Regions from separate parts of the Saccharothrix sp. NBAS 001 genome, predicted to be linked through region 4. Evidence: riboswitches for the same ligand, from Rfam matches in the RefSeq annotation. Region 4 holds a riboswitch; each other region holds the start of a gene.
What was found. A riboswitch is a leader RNA that binds a small molecule or an ion and turns the genes downstream of it on or off. The one in region 4 is predicted to bind cobalamin.
Positions count from the first base shown of each region.

Region 1: it holds a riboswitch for cobalamin, as region 4 does, so the genes downstream of both, AC0HI0_RS06405 (prenyltransferase/squalene oxidase repeat-containing protein) here and cobN (cobaltochelatase subunit CobN) in region 4, are expected to answer to the same signal.
Region 2: it holds a riboswitch for cobalamin, as region 4 does, so the genes downstream of both, metE (5-methyltetrahydropteroyltriglutamate--homocysteine S-methyltransferase) here and cobN (cobaltochelatase subunit CobN) in region 4, are expected to answer to the same signal.
Region 3: it holds a riboswitch for cobalamin, as region 4 does, so the genes downstream of both, AC0HI0_RS26690 (putative cobaltochelatase) here and cobN (cobaltochelatase subunit CobN) in region 4, are expected to answer to the same signal.

Region 1 covers NZ_CM153251.1:1,473,683-1,476,873, forward strand. Annotated here, with positions in the region: gene AC0HI0_RS06405 (prenyltransferase/squalene oxidase repeat-containing protein) at 1-1,992, opposite strand, end outside; adenosylcobalamin (AdoCbl) riboswitch at 2,021-2,166, opposite strand; gene AC0HI0_RS06410 (hypothetical protein) at 2,882-3,191, shown strand, end outside.
Region 2 covers NZ_CM153251.1:1,462,884-1,466,074, forward strand. Annotated here, with positions in the region: partial or broken gene AC0HI0_RS06365 (ribonucleoside-diphosphate reductase subunit alpha) at 1-546, opposite strand, end outside; cobalamin riboswitch at 613-830, opposite strand; cobalamin riboswitch at 966-1,175, shown strand; gene metE (5-methyltetrahydropteroyltriglutamate--homocysteine S-methyltransferase) at 1,293-3,191, shown strand, end outside.
Region 3 covers NZ_CM153251.1:6,253,998-6,257,188, reverse strand. Annotated here, with positions in the region: gene AC0HI0_RS26700 (quinone oxidoreductase family protein) at 1-343, opposite strand, end outside; gene AC0HI0_RS26695 (TetR/AcrR family transcriptional regulator) at 440-1,042, shown strand; cobalamin riboswitch at 1,018-1,142, shown strand; gene AC0HI0_RS26690 (putative cobaltochelatase) at 1,182-3,176, shown strand; gene cobO (cob(I)yrinic acid a,c-diamide adenosyltransferase) at 3,186-3,191, shown strand, end outside.
Region 4 covers NZ_CM153251.1:142,888-146,078, reverse strand. Annotated here, with positions in the region: gene cobN (cobaltochelatase subunit CobN) at 1-1,903, opposite strand, end outside; cobalamin riboswitch at 1,938-2,068, opposite strand; gene AC0HI0_RS00700 (hypothetical protein) at 2,081-3,088, shown strand; gene AC0HI0_RS00695 (precorrin-8X methylmutase) at 3,085-3,191, shown strand, end outside.

The DNA.
Region 1 (3,191 bases), 1.3 Mb from region 4:
CGCGGCCGAGGTCGCGGCGACGTCGCCCGACGCGCAGTCGCGGGCGCCCAGGTCGGCGGGGAACGAACCGTCGTCGCACCGGGAGCGGACCAGGACGTCGATCGCGGACTTCGCGTCCGGCGCGCCCGGCACCGCGACGGTCGCGGCGATCGCCCACGCCTGCCGGCGCGCGGTGTCGTCGGAGTCGGCGAACGAACCGGTGTCGGTGAACCGGCCGTCCTCGCCGCGCAGCGCCGCCAGGTCCTTGGCCAGCCGGTCGAGGACCACCGGCAGGTCCGGCGGCGCCTGGCCGTCGGCCTGGTCGAAGCGGGCGACGAGGGTCAGTTTGGCCAACGGCTCGGCGTACGCGGCACCGCCGGTCTCGTAGGGCTTGCCGTGGGCGTAGGCGTCGACCGATTCGGGGCGCAGCAGGAACCTCGTGGCGCGTTCGACCGCGTCCGGCTGCTCGCCCAACGTGCGCAGCGCCAGCACCAGGTCGGCGGTCGCGTCGTAGTCGGTGAAGGTCGAACCGTTCTGGGTGACCTCCACGTGGTCGCCGCCGACCAGCGTGCCCGCCAGGTGCGCGCCCAGCCGCCCGGCCGGGGTCGGCGTGCCGGGCGGCGGTGGCGGGGCCTGCGGCGTGACCGGCGTGCCCTTGGCCGAACCCGGTGGCGGCGCGAGGTTCCCGGACCGCCCGGCGGTCGGCGCGGCCGGTTCGGGCTCGGCGGCGGGCGGCGGGGTGGCCTCGGGTTCGGGCTCCGGTGTGGTCGTCGGCTCGTCGGACGGGACGCGCCGCTTGGTCAGGTCGTGGAAGCCGACCTGGGACAGGCCCAGCGACGCCTGCGCGCCCGCCCTGATCCAGGTGTCCACGCCGGCGATGCCGCCGGTGCGGGCCTGCCGGTACTGGTCGGGGTTGTAGGCGATCGCGCCGATGTCGTCGACCAGCGAGGTGTTCGCGTCCGCGTCGGTGGCCTGCGCCGACTTGAGGTACGCCAGGCCGCGCCGCACGGCGTCCTCCGCGCCGCCGGCCTCGGCGAGGGCCTGCACGACCAGGCCGGTGCTGTTGGTGTTGGGCGCTTCGGTGCTGACGCCGCCGCCCCAGCCGCCGCTCGCGTCCTGCTGGCCCAGGAGCCACGTGACGGCCCGGCCGATGGCGTCGTCCAGGCCGCCGGCACCGGCTGCGCGGGCGGCCAGCATCGCGGAGAGCGCGAGCCCCGTCGTGTCGCGGTCGGGCGCGGCCTTGTCGTACGGCTTGCCCTCGTCGCAGGTCGACACCTTGAAGCCGGTGGAGGTGACCTGGTCGGGCGGATCCCCGGCGGTGGCCGGGATGTACTCGAAGAAGATCCGGAAGAAGCCCTCCGCGCACTGCTGGCTGACCATCTTGTCGATGGCCATGGGGTCGTTGCGCCCCACCGCGGCCAGCCCGATCACGGCCAGCGCCTGGCCGAACATGTTGGCGTTGTTGCCGACGAAGTCGTTGAAGTCGGGGTTCTTCGAGTAGTCGCTGACCCGGCCGATGTCCGGGCCGGAGCGGCGGATCGTGCGCTCGGTCTCCAGGACCATGTCGTAGCCGCCGAAGGCGCGCGGGTTCCGGCCCGAGACCTCGGCCGCGACCAGCACCTTGGCCGTCGCGCCGCCGACGATGACGGCGTCGTAGCCCTGGCCGGGAACCAGGCCGTCCCAGGTGAAGTAGTCGCTCGCGCGCCTCTGGTCGTCCAGGAACGACACGATCGGCGCGGCCAGCGCGGCCTCGTTCGCGGCGTGCATGGCGAACAGGGCGTCGATCATCAGGCCGTGGTCGGGCAGCGTTCCGCCGAGGGGGTTCTCGTAGGTGCCGTCGGGGGAGAGGTGCGCGGCGAGCCAGCGGGCGTTGGCACCGGCGGCCGGCCGGTCCCGGGCGGTGGCGACGCCGGCGGTGGCGACGGTGGCGACGGTGCCGAGCAGCAGCACGGCGGACAGCGCGGCGAACGAGCGGGTGAGCCTGCGGTGGCGGGCCGTCCCGTCGTCGTCCACGTGAAAGACGGTTCGACACCACATGTCGAGCGTCACCCCTGTAGTTCGCGACAGTGGATGGACAGTCACCCGCCCACGTGTTGACCCGACTTGTCGCCTTGCGGCGACCCACGGTTGCGCGACAGTGCCGGACTTCGACCGGCTTCCTCACGTTGGGCGGAGATATGGAGTTGGCGAGCCGGGGGAGCCTAACACCGATTTCACCCCATCAGGCACCACCAGGCGGGTTGTCCGGGTGCTCTGCGTTACCCCTCGATGCCGCCGCCGGAGGTGCCGGAACCGGGTCCTGCCACCGGGTGCGTCGCGAACTCCGAGTTTCGCCGCCGAGAGATCGAGAATCGTTCGGGTGTTCCGCCGACGGGTGATTGGTCCGCTCCCTTACCGATTGGTCGGGGTGCCGCGCATTTCCGCCGGGATGAGCACCCGTCGGCTTGCGCCGGTGCTCGGGAACCGGCGGACGTTCCCCGATCGCCGGAGAATGCGCTATCGTCTGCGGCACTTGTCGAGGGGGTTGCCGCGCGGAGTCCGCTATTCGACTCGGGCGGTAATGTGAGGGTGTTGCCGGGATTGCGTTCTGGAACACCGGTGTGCAGGTCAGGGGCGGTGGGGTGGGGGAATCCGCGACCATCGTGAACTGTTCGTGACGGCGCGTCATCCGCAAGTTGCGGATTGTGTCGAACGGGGTGGGTTTCCGCGCTTTCAGTCCGTCGGGGTCGGACTGGCGCGGATCGGGTGACGGGGGGCGTGACCGCATCGGCGCGGTTGTTCGCCGGCAGGCGATTCACTCCCCGATTGCTCCCGAATGGCCCGGTGGATCCCGTGGCAGAACGGAGGTCGTGGGCTGACTGGGGTTGACCAGCGGGCGAGTTCCGCCGGTGGATCGGTGGTCGTGCAATCCGGTCGCGACGTGTTCGTGGGCGAGGTGAACCTGCGGACCGGCCTGCCGGTCCAGGCGCGCTACCGGCACCAGGTGGAGCGGATCGCCCCGACGCGGCTGCTGGGCCGCGAAGAGGAACTGGCCGAACTGGCCGCCTTCGCCCGCTCGGCCGACACGGCGGGCCGCTACCGGTGGTGGCGGGCCGGTCCGTGGGCGGGCAAGACCGCGCTGCTGTCGTGGTTCGTGCTCAACCCGCCCGAGGGCGTGCGCGTGGTGTCGTTCTTCGTCACCGCCCGGCTCCCGGGCCAGTCCGACCGGGCCG
Region 2 (3,191 bases), 1.3 Mb from region 4:
CGCGCGCCGGACCTCGGCGAGCACCGGCTCCGCCGACACGTCCGCCAGGCCCGCGCACGCCTCGCCGACCACGACCGCGATCCGCTCCCAGTCGACCGGGGAGAGTCCGCCGTCGGCGTCCTTCACCCGGAACCGGACGGCGACCGGCGTGACCGCGCGGGCTTTCGCGTGCTCGTCGCGGTAGAGCACGTAGGCGCGGGCGACCTTGTGGTGGCCGCCGCGCATCAGCACGAGTTCGACCTGGTCCTGGATCTGCTCGATGTGCAGCGCGGTCTCCGGCCGGGCGTGCTTGCGCAGCGCGGCCTCCACCTGGGCGGTCAGCTCCGCCACGAGCGGGTGCAGGTGCGACGCCGCGGCCGCGCCGTCGCCCTCCACGGCCAGGAACGCCTTGGTCATCGCCACCTGGATCTTGGTGGGGTCGAAAGCCGAGACGCTGCCGTCGCGGCGGATCACCCGAACCTGGGTGACCCCGGTGCCCGTGGTTGTGGTCGACAAAGCCCTCTCCTCGCGAGCCTCAACGGCCCGGAGCACGCGGCGACCACGCATCGGCGCGCACGACGGCGCACCATCCGTGTCGGCCCGCCCACGAGGCCCCGGACACGCGCACGCCGGTCGGCGCGCGCATCGCTGGCAGGTCTTCGGACTCGCGGACACCCGGCTGTCCAGCCGGACCTACTGGCCGTCGCTTCCCGGGAGCACGCGCTCCCAGTGCTTCGTGACGGCGGTTGTTTCCGCTCACCGCTGCGGGGCAGTCCCGGACTCGCACCGGGTTCCCTCTTGCCTCCTCGGCCCTCGAAGAGGGCGTCGGAACCATCGACGGGCGAGACACTACATGTTGTAGATCGGTTCGCAACACGACCCCAGATGGGCGTGTCGCGTGCCGCGTGATGTAGGTCTCCGGGACCGTCGCGCGGGCCGTCGCGCGGGCGCTTCCCGGTCCTCGGGACGGGGGCCCACCGTGCGCTACGCTCGCGGGTGCTGGTGGTTCGCCCCGGTCTGAAGTCGGTCGGGGCGAGGCAAGAGGGAACCCGGTGGGAATCCGGGACTGCCCCGCAGCGGTGAGCGGGAACGAAAGCCGTCAATCGAGCACTGCGCGCGAGCGTGGGAAGCGACGGCCGGTAGGAGCGAGTGGTGCGCCCGCGAGTCCGAAGACCTGCCACCCGTCCGCGTGCCCACCGGGCCCGCGGTGTCCGGTGGCCTCTCGGGTGGGCAGCGGCGGACGCGGCACGTGCCGCCCGCGAAGCGTGCCCGGGAATCCCCGGGCGTCCCACGCGCTCGCGAGGAGAGAGCTAGTGACCAGCGAAATCGGCGCCACCGTCCTGGGCTACCCCCGGATCGGTCCACGTCGGGAACTCAAGCGGGCGGTCGAGCGGTACTGGGCCGGGGACATCGACCGGCAGGCCCTGCTGGACACCGCGGCGCGACTGCGCGCGGCCACCTGGGCGCAACTGCGCGACGCCGGGCTGGACTCGGTGCCCGGCAACACCTTCTCGTTCTACGACCACGTCCTGGACACCGCGTTCCTGGTCGGTGCGGTCCCGCCGCGCTACCGGCGCGAATCGGAGCTGGACAGCTACTTCGCGGCGGCGCGCGGCACCGACGACCTGCCGCCGCTGGAGCTGACCAAGTGGTTCGACACCAACTACCACTACCTGGTCCCGGAGATCGAGCCGGACACGGTGTTCCGGCTGGCCGGCGACAAGCCGCTGGCCGAGTACCGCGAGGCCCGCGCGCTGGGCGTCACCACCCGTCCGGTCGTGCTGGGCCCGGTGACGTTCCTGTTGCTGGCCAAGGGGACCGACCCGCTGGCGCGGCTGGACGACCTGGTCGACGTCTACGTCGAGCTGCTGGTGGAGCTGGCGGCCGAGGGCGTCGGGTGGGTGCAGCTGGACGAGCCCGCGTTCGCCGCGGACCGCACGTCGGCCGAGCTGGCCGCGCTCGGCCGCGCCTACACCCGCCTGGCGTCCCTGCACTCCCGGCCGAAGCTGCTGGTCACCGGCTACTACGGGTCGCTCGGCCCGGCGCTGGAGGTGCTCGCCGGCACCGCCGTCGAAGCCGTCGGCGTGGACCTGGTCGCGGGCTCGGTGGACGGCATCGCGGCCGTGCCCGCCTTGCGGGACAAGACCTTGGTGGCCGGTGTGGTCGACGGCCGCAACGTGTGGCGCACCGACCTGCGCCGGGCGCTGGCCACCGCCGTGCCGCTGCTCGGCCTCGCCGACGAGGTGGTGATCTCGACCTCCTCGACGCTGCTGCACGTGCCCTACGACCTCGACGCCGAGACCGCGCTGGAACCGGCGGTGCGCGGGCGGCTGGCGTTCGCCCGGCAGAAGGTCCGCGAGGTCGTGCTGCTCGGGCAGGCGCTGCGCGAGGGCGTGGACGGGGCATGGGCGGACGCGGCGGACGAGCCGCTCGCCGCTCCCCGCCGGGACGACACCGTGCGGGCGCGGCTGGCCGGGCTCGGGCCGCACGACCGCGACCGCGCGCCCTACGCCGAGCGGGCGGCGGCGCAGGACGCCCACCTCGGCCTGCCCGCGCTGCCCACCACGACCATCGGGTCCTTCCCGCAGACGACCGGGATCCGCACCGCCCGCGCCGGCCTGCGGTCGGGCGAGCTGGCGGCGGGCGAGTACGACGAGCGGATGCGCGCCGAGATCGCCCGGGTGATCGCGTTGCAGGAGGACATCGGGCTCGACGTGCTGGTGCACGGCGAACCCGAGCGCAACGACATGGTCCAGTACTTCGCCGAGCACCTCGACGGCTTCGCGGTCACCGACCTGGGCTGGGTGCAGTCCTACGGCTCGCGGTGCGTGCGCCCGCCGATCCTGCACGGCGACGTGTCCCGGCCAGCGCCGATCACCGTGCCGTGGAGCGCCTACGCCCAGTCGCTGACCGACCGCCCGGTGAAGGGGATGCTGACCGGACCGGTGACGATCCTGGCGTGGTCGTTCGTGCGCGACGACCAGCCGCTGGGCGACACCGCCGACCAGGTGGCCCTCGCGCTGCGCGACGAGGTCGCCGACCTGGAGGCCGCCGGCATCCGCGTCATCCAGGTCGACGAACCGGCGCTGCGCGAACTGCTGCCGCTGCGGGCCGCCGACCACCGGGCGTACCTCGACTGGTCGGTGGGGGCCTTCCGGCTGGCCACGTCGGGCGCGGCGACCGGCACGCAGGTGCACACCCACCTGTGCTAC
Region 3 (3,191 bases), 4.5 Mb from region 4:
GGGCGAGCGCCCGGTGGTCGTCGACGTCGTCGGGGACCTCCACCGGCTCCTTGAGCACGGCCAGCTCCGCGTACGCCTCGCCGGACGGCACGCCGATCACCCGCCGGCCGTCGGCGGTCACCCCGACCACCTCGGAGCCGAGCCGCCCGTCCGGCGTGACGGCCGCCGGGTACCACGGGAACAGCTTCGCGCCCCGGCCCGACCGGATCACCGTCTCGCCGTAGTTGACGCCGATCGCGGTGACCCGGACCAGCTCCTCGCCCGGTCCGGCGACCGGGTCGGGCACCTCGACCTCCCGCAGCACCTCGGCCGGACCGAACTCCGTGAACCGCACCGCGCGCATGGCTCCCCCTTCGACGGATTAACCGGACCATTGGTCCGGTTGACCTCCGCTACAATACGGACCAACGGTCCGCTTTTGTCAAGGGGAGGTTCGCCGGTGGCCGAACGTGCGGACGCCGCGCGCAACCGCGCGGCGATCCTGGCCGCCGCCTGCCGGCTGATCGGCGAGCACGGCCTCGACGGCGTGAACATGGCGGACGTCGCGGTCGCGGCGGGCGTCGGCAAGGGCACCCTGTTCCGCCGGTTCGGCGACCGGGAGGGCCTGGTCCAGGCCGTCGTCGCGGAGAGCGCGCGGGCGTGGCTGGCCGAGTCCGAGATCCTCGTCACCGCCGCGGACCTGCCCGCCGCCGAGAGGGTGATCACGTTCGTCGGCACCCTGTTCGACCACGTGCTGGCCTCCCTGCCGGTGATCCGGGCGCTGGAGCGGGTGACGGCCGCGAGCACCGGGTGCGACGCGAACTTCGCCCTCACCCACCGCCGCCTCCAGGACCTGATCGCGCAGGTCAGGCCCGATTCGGACGCCGACTACCTGGCGCACGCGCTGCTGGCCAACCTGCGCGGCGAGGTGGTCCACCACCTGGTCCACCGGATGGGGCTGCCGGTCGAGCAGGTCCGTTCGGGTGTGACCGCGCTCGCCCGCGCAGTGCTCACCGGGGACTTGGAGCCGGTCGACCGAAGTGCGACGATGCCGGGGCTGTAGGGGTGCGCGAGGAAGCCGGTGCGAATCCGGCGCGGTCCCGCCACTGTGACCGGGCACGTGGATCCGGGAGTCAGGAACTCGGCCCCCGATCTCACCGCACCGGACCCGGGCGTGGACACCCGAGGAAGGACACCGCCGCATGGGCGCGCGTTTCCCCTTTTCCGCCGTCGTCGGCCACGACGACCTCCGCACGGCGCTGCTGCTCAACGCCGTGCACCCCGGTATCGGCGGGGTGCTCGTCCGAGGCGAGAAGGGAACCGCGAAGTCGACCGTGGTCCGCGCCCTGGCCGCGCTGCTGCCGACCCTGGACGTGGTCGCCGGCTGCCGCTTCGGCTGCGACCCCGCCGTGGACGCCGAGTGCCCGGACGGCCCGCACGACGGCCCGGCGGAACGCCGCACCGCGCGCCTGGTCGAACTGCCGGTCGGCGCGACCGAGGACCGGCTGATCGGCTCGCTGGACCTGGAGCGCGCGCTGACCGAGGGCGTGCGGGCCTACCAGCCCGGCCTGCTGGCCGCCGCGCACCGGGGCGTGCTCTACGTGGACGAGGTCAACCTGCTGCACGACCACCTGGTCGACCTGCTGCTCGACGCCGCCGCGATGGGTCGCGCGCACGTCGAGCGCGAGGGCGTATCCGTCTCGCACGCCGCGTCGTTCCTCCTGGTGGGCACCATGAACCCGGAGGAGGGCGAGTTGCGGCCACAGCTGCTGGACCGCTTCGGCCTCACCGTGGCCGTGCGGGCGGCCCGCGACGTCGGCACCCGGACCGAGGTGATCCGCCGCCGGCTGGCCTACGAGGCCGACCCCGCCGGTTTCGCCGCCCGGTGGGCCGACGAGGACGCCGCGCTGGCCGCCCGGATCGTGGCGGCGCGCGCCCGGCTGTCCGCCGTCGTGCTGCCCGACGCCGAGGTGCGCCGGATCGCCGGCATCTGCGCCGCGTTCGACGTCGACGGGATGCGCGCGGACCTGGTCGTGGCCCGCACCGCCGTCGCGCACGCCGCGTGGCGCGGCGCGGACGAGGTCGCCGAGCCGGACGTGGAGGCCGCCGTCCGGCTGGCCCTGCCGCACCGCAAGCGCCGCGACCCGTTCGACGAGCCCGGCCTGGAGGAGCAGCAGCTCGAAGACGCCATGCGGCAGGGCGCCGAGCACGCCGCCGACGACCCCGACGACGAAGGCCCCGACGACGGCGGTCCCGACGACGGGCCGGACGGCCCGGACGACGGCGGCGGGCTCCCGCAGGACGCCCCCGAAACCCCGTCCGACGCCACCTCGGACAGCTCCGCGCCGCAGCGGCCCGGCGGGTCGTCCGGCGAACGCACGCACGCGCCCGCGCCGTCGTTCAAGGCCCGGCTGCTCCAGGTGCCCGGTGTCGGCGAAGGCGCTCCCGGCAAGCGTTCCCGGGCCCGCGCCCGCACCGGCCGGGTGGTCCGCTCGTCCACCTCGGACGGGTCGGGCCTGCACCTGGTCGGCACGCTCGGCGCGGCGGCGCCGTTCCAGGCCGCGCGCGGGCGCAGCGGCCCCGGTCTGCTGCTGCGCGGCACCGACCTGCGGCTGTCGGTGCGCGAGGGCAAGGAGAGCAACCTGGTCCTGTTCGTGGTCGACGCGTCCGGCTCGATGGCCGCGCGGCAGCGCATGTCGGCGGTCAGCGGCGCGGTGGTCTCCCTGCTGCGCGACGCCTACCAGCGCCGGGACAAGGTCGGCGTGATCACCTTCCGGGGCGCGGGCGCGGAAACCGCCCTGCCGCCGACGAACTCCGTGGACGCCGCAGCGGCCCGGCTGCGCCAACTGCGCACCGGTGGCCGCACCCCGCTGGCCGACGGCCTGCTGCGCGCCCGCCGGGTGCTGGAGGTCGAACGGGTCCGCGACCCGCGCCGCCGCCCGCTGGTGGTGCTGCTCACCGACGGCCGCGCCACCGCCACCGGCTCCGGCGGCGACCCGATGCGCGACGCCCTGCGCGCGGCCGGCCTGCTGGCCGCCGACGAGGTCGCCGCGGTGGTCGTGGACTGCGAGTCCGGCCACGTCCGGCTCGGCCTCGCGGGCCGGGTCGCCCAGGCGCTGGGCGCGGTGTGCCTGCGCCTGGAGGAACTGTCCGCCGACCAGGTCGCCGGCGTCGTGCGCGCCGCGCGGGCCGCCTAGGAGACCGCCGTGCCC
Region 4 (3,191 bases):
CGTGCGGCCGGTCGTCCAGCCCCAGGTCGTGGTCGAGCTTCGCGGCCTGGATCAGGGTCCAGATCTGGGCGCGGATCGCGGGCAGCTTGGCCGGGTCCATCGCGGCGATGTTGCCGTGCTCGTCCAGCAGCTGCTCCAGCCGCGCGATGTCGCCGTAGCTGTCCGCGCGGGCCATCGGCGGCACCAGGTGGTCGACCAGGGTGGCGTGCGCGCGGCGCTTGGCCTGCGTGCCCTCGCCCGGGTCGTTGACCAGGAACGGGTAGATCAGCGGCAGGTCGCCCAGCGCCGCGTCCGGGCCGCAGCCGGCGGACATGCCGACCGTCTTGCCGGGCAGCCACTCCAGGTTGCCGTGCTTGCCGACGTGCACCACCGCGTCCGCGCCGAACTCGGCCTCCAGCCACCGGTAGGCGGCCAGGTAGTGGTGGCTCGGCGGCAGGTCCGGGTCGTGGTAGATGGCGATCGGGTTCTCGCCGAACCCGCGCGGCGGCTGGACCATCACCACCACGTTGCCCGACCGCAGGCCGGCCAGCACGATCTCGCCGTCGCGGTCCTTCGAGCGGTCCACGAACAGCTCGCCGGGCGCCGGGCCCCAGTGCCGCTCCATGTCCTCGCGGGTGTCCTCGGGCAGCGTCGCGTACCACTCGCGGTAGCGCGCGGCGGGCAGCCGCACCGGGTTGCCCTGGATCTGCTCCTCGGTCAGCCAGTCGACGTCCTGGCCGCCGGCCGCGATCAACGCGTGGATCAGCGCGTCGCCGTCCAGGTTGGCCACGCCGGGCAGCTCGTCACCGATGTCGTAACCGTTGTCCTGCAACGCCTTCAGCAGACGGACCGCGCTGGCCGGGGTGTCCAGGCCGACCGCGTTGCCGATCCGCGAGTGCTTGGTCGGGTACGCCGAGAGCATGATCACGATCTTGCGCTCGGCCGGCGGGATGTGCCGCAACCTCCCGTGCCGCACCGCGATCCCGGCGACGCGCAGCGCGCGCTCGGGGTCCGCCACGTACACGGTCAGGCCGTCCTCGTCGATCTCCTTGAAGGAGAACGGGACGGTGATGATCCGCCCGTCGAACTCGGGGATCGCGACCTGCGTCGCGGTGTCCAGCGGGGACAGCCCGTCGTCGTTCTCGTCCCACGCCGCGCGGCTGCTGGTCAGGCACAGCCCTTGCAGGACCGGGATGTCCAGCTCGGCGAGCGCGCCCACGTCCCACGCGTCGTCGTCACCGCCGGCCGACGCGGTCGCGGGCTTCGTGCCGCCCGCCGCCAGCACCGTGACGACCAGCGCGTCGGCCTTGCGCAGCTCGGCCAGCAGCGCCGGCTCGGCGGTGCGCAGCGACGCGCAGTACACCGGCAGCGCCCGGCCGCCCTTCTCCTCGATCGCGTCGCACAGGGCGTGCACGAACGCGGTGTTCCCGGCCACGTGGTGCGCCCGGTAGTACAGGACCGCGACCACCGGCCCCGCGCCGGTCCCCGCGGCGCCGTCCGGCCGCTCCAGCACGCCCCAGTTCGGCGCGGCCTGCGGCGGGTTGAAGCCGAACCCGGTCAGCAGGACCGTGTCGGAGAGGAACTTGTGCAGTTCGGCGAGGTTCACCGGACCGCCGTGCGCCAGGTAGGCGTGGGCTTCGGCGCAGACGCCGCCGGGCACCGTGGACAGCTCCATCAGCGGCGCGTCGGGGTTCTGCTCACCGCCCAGCACCACCACCGGGCGGGGGCCGGCGAGCAGCAGGTCCAGGCCCTCTTCCCACATCCGCCGCCCGCCCAGGATGCGCACCACCACCAGGTCGACGCCCTCCACGAGGGCGGGCAGGTCGTCGGCGGTCAGCCGGGCGGGGTTGCCCAGCCGGAAGTCCGCGCCGCTCGAACGGGCGGACAGCAGGTCCGTGTCGGAGGTCGACAGCAGCAGGATCACGTGCGGGCTCCATCCCTCGGGGGTCCTCGCCCCAGGTCGTAGGGGACGGCGGGCGGAGTTCCTGACTCCCGGACTCGCGTCCGGTCACAGTGGCGGGACCGCGCCGGATTCGCACCGGCTTCCTCCTGTTGCTTCGCCGTTCCGGCCCACCCTAACCGGGGAGTTAGCATCCAGCCCATGCCCCAGGACCGCGAACGCCCCGACGCCTGCCCCGGCGCGGTCGACGTGCACCGGGCCGCGGACGGCGGGTTGGCGCGCGTCCGGGTGCCCGGCGGCACGCTGTCCGCCGCGCGGTTCGACGTGCTCCGGCAGGCCGCGCTGGACCTGGGCGACGGTTGGCTGGAACTCACCTCGCGGGCGAACGTGCAGATCAGGGGCCTGGCACCGGGCGCGGAGCACGAGTTGGGCGCGCGGCTGCGCGACGCCGGCCTGCTGCCCTCGCCGACCCACGAGCGGATGCGCAACATCATCGCCGCGCCGCTGGAGGACAACCAGGACCTGGTGGACGCGGTGGACGCCGCGCTGTGCGGGGTGCCCGGCCTGGCCGACCTGCCCGGACGCTTCCTGGTCACGGTGGGTGAGGCGGTCAGCGGCCTGGGCGGTGACATCGGCCTGGTGGGTGACGCGCTGTTGCTGGCCGGCCGCGACTCGGGACTGCGCGTGACCGACCCGGTGGCGGCCGTGGTCGCGGCGGCCGAGGAGTTCCAGGCGATCCGGGGCACCGCCTGGCGTTTGTCCGAAGTGGACGGCGGTGTGCGGAAGATCACCGCTGCGCTGGGCGTCCCCGGGCCGAGAACCCTTGATCCGGCTGTGATTCCGGTCGCACCCGGTCCGCACGGCGACCGCCTGGTGGCGGGGGTGCCGCTGGGCCGGTTGGACGCGCGGCTGCTCGCGGGCACGCCGGTCCGGGTCACGCCGTGGCGCGGCGTCGTGGTGCCCGCCGGCACCGACACGTCCGGTCTGTTCACCGATCCGGAGTCGCCGTGGCGCGGGGTGACCGCGTGCACCGGCCGGCCGGGCTGCGCGAAGTCGCTGACCGACGTGCGGGCGGACGCGGCCCGCTGGATCGGTACCCCGCACCGGGGCCAGGTGCACTGGTCGGGCTGCGCGCGGCGGTGCGGCAGGCCGGCTGGCGACGTGGTGGAGTTCGTCGCGACCGGCGACGGGTACGAGGAGATCAGGTGACCAGCTACATCAAGGACGGCGCGGAGATCTACCGCCGGTCGTTCGCCACCATCCGCGCCGAGGCCGACCTGTCCGGGCTGCCGGCCGACGTCGCGCGGGTCGC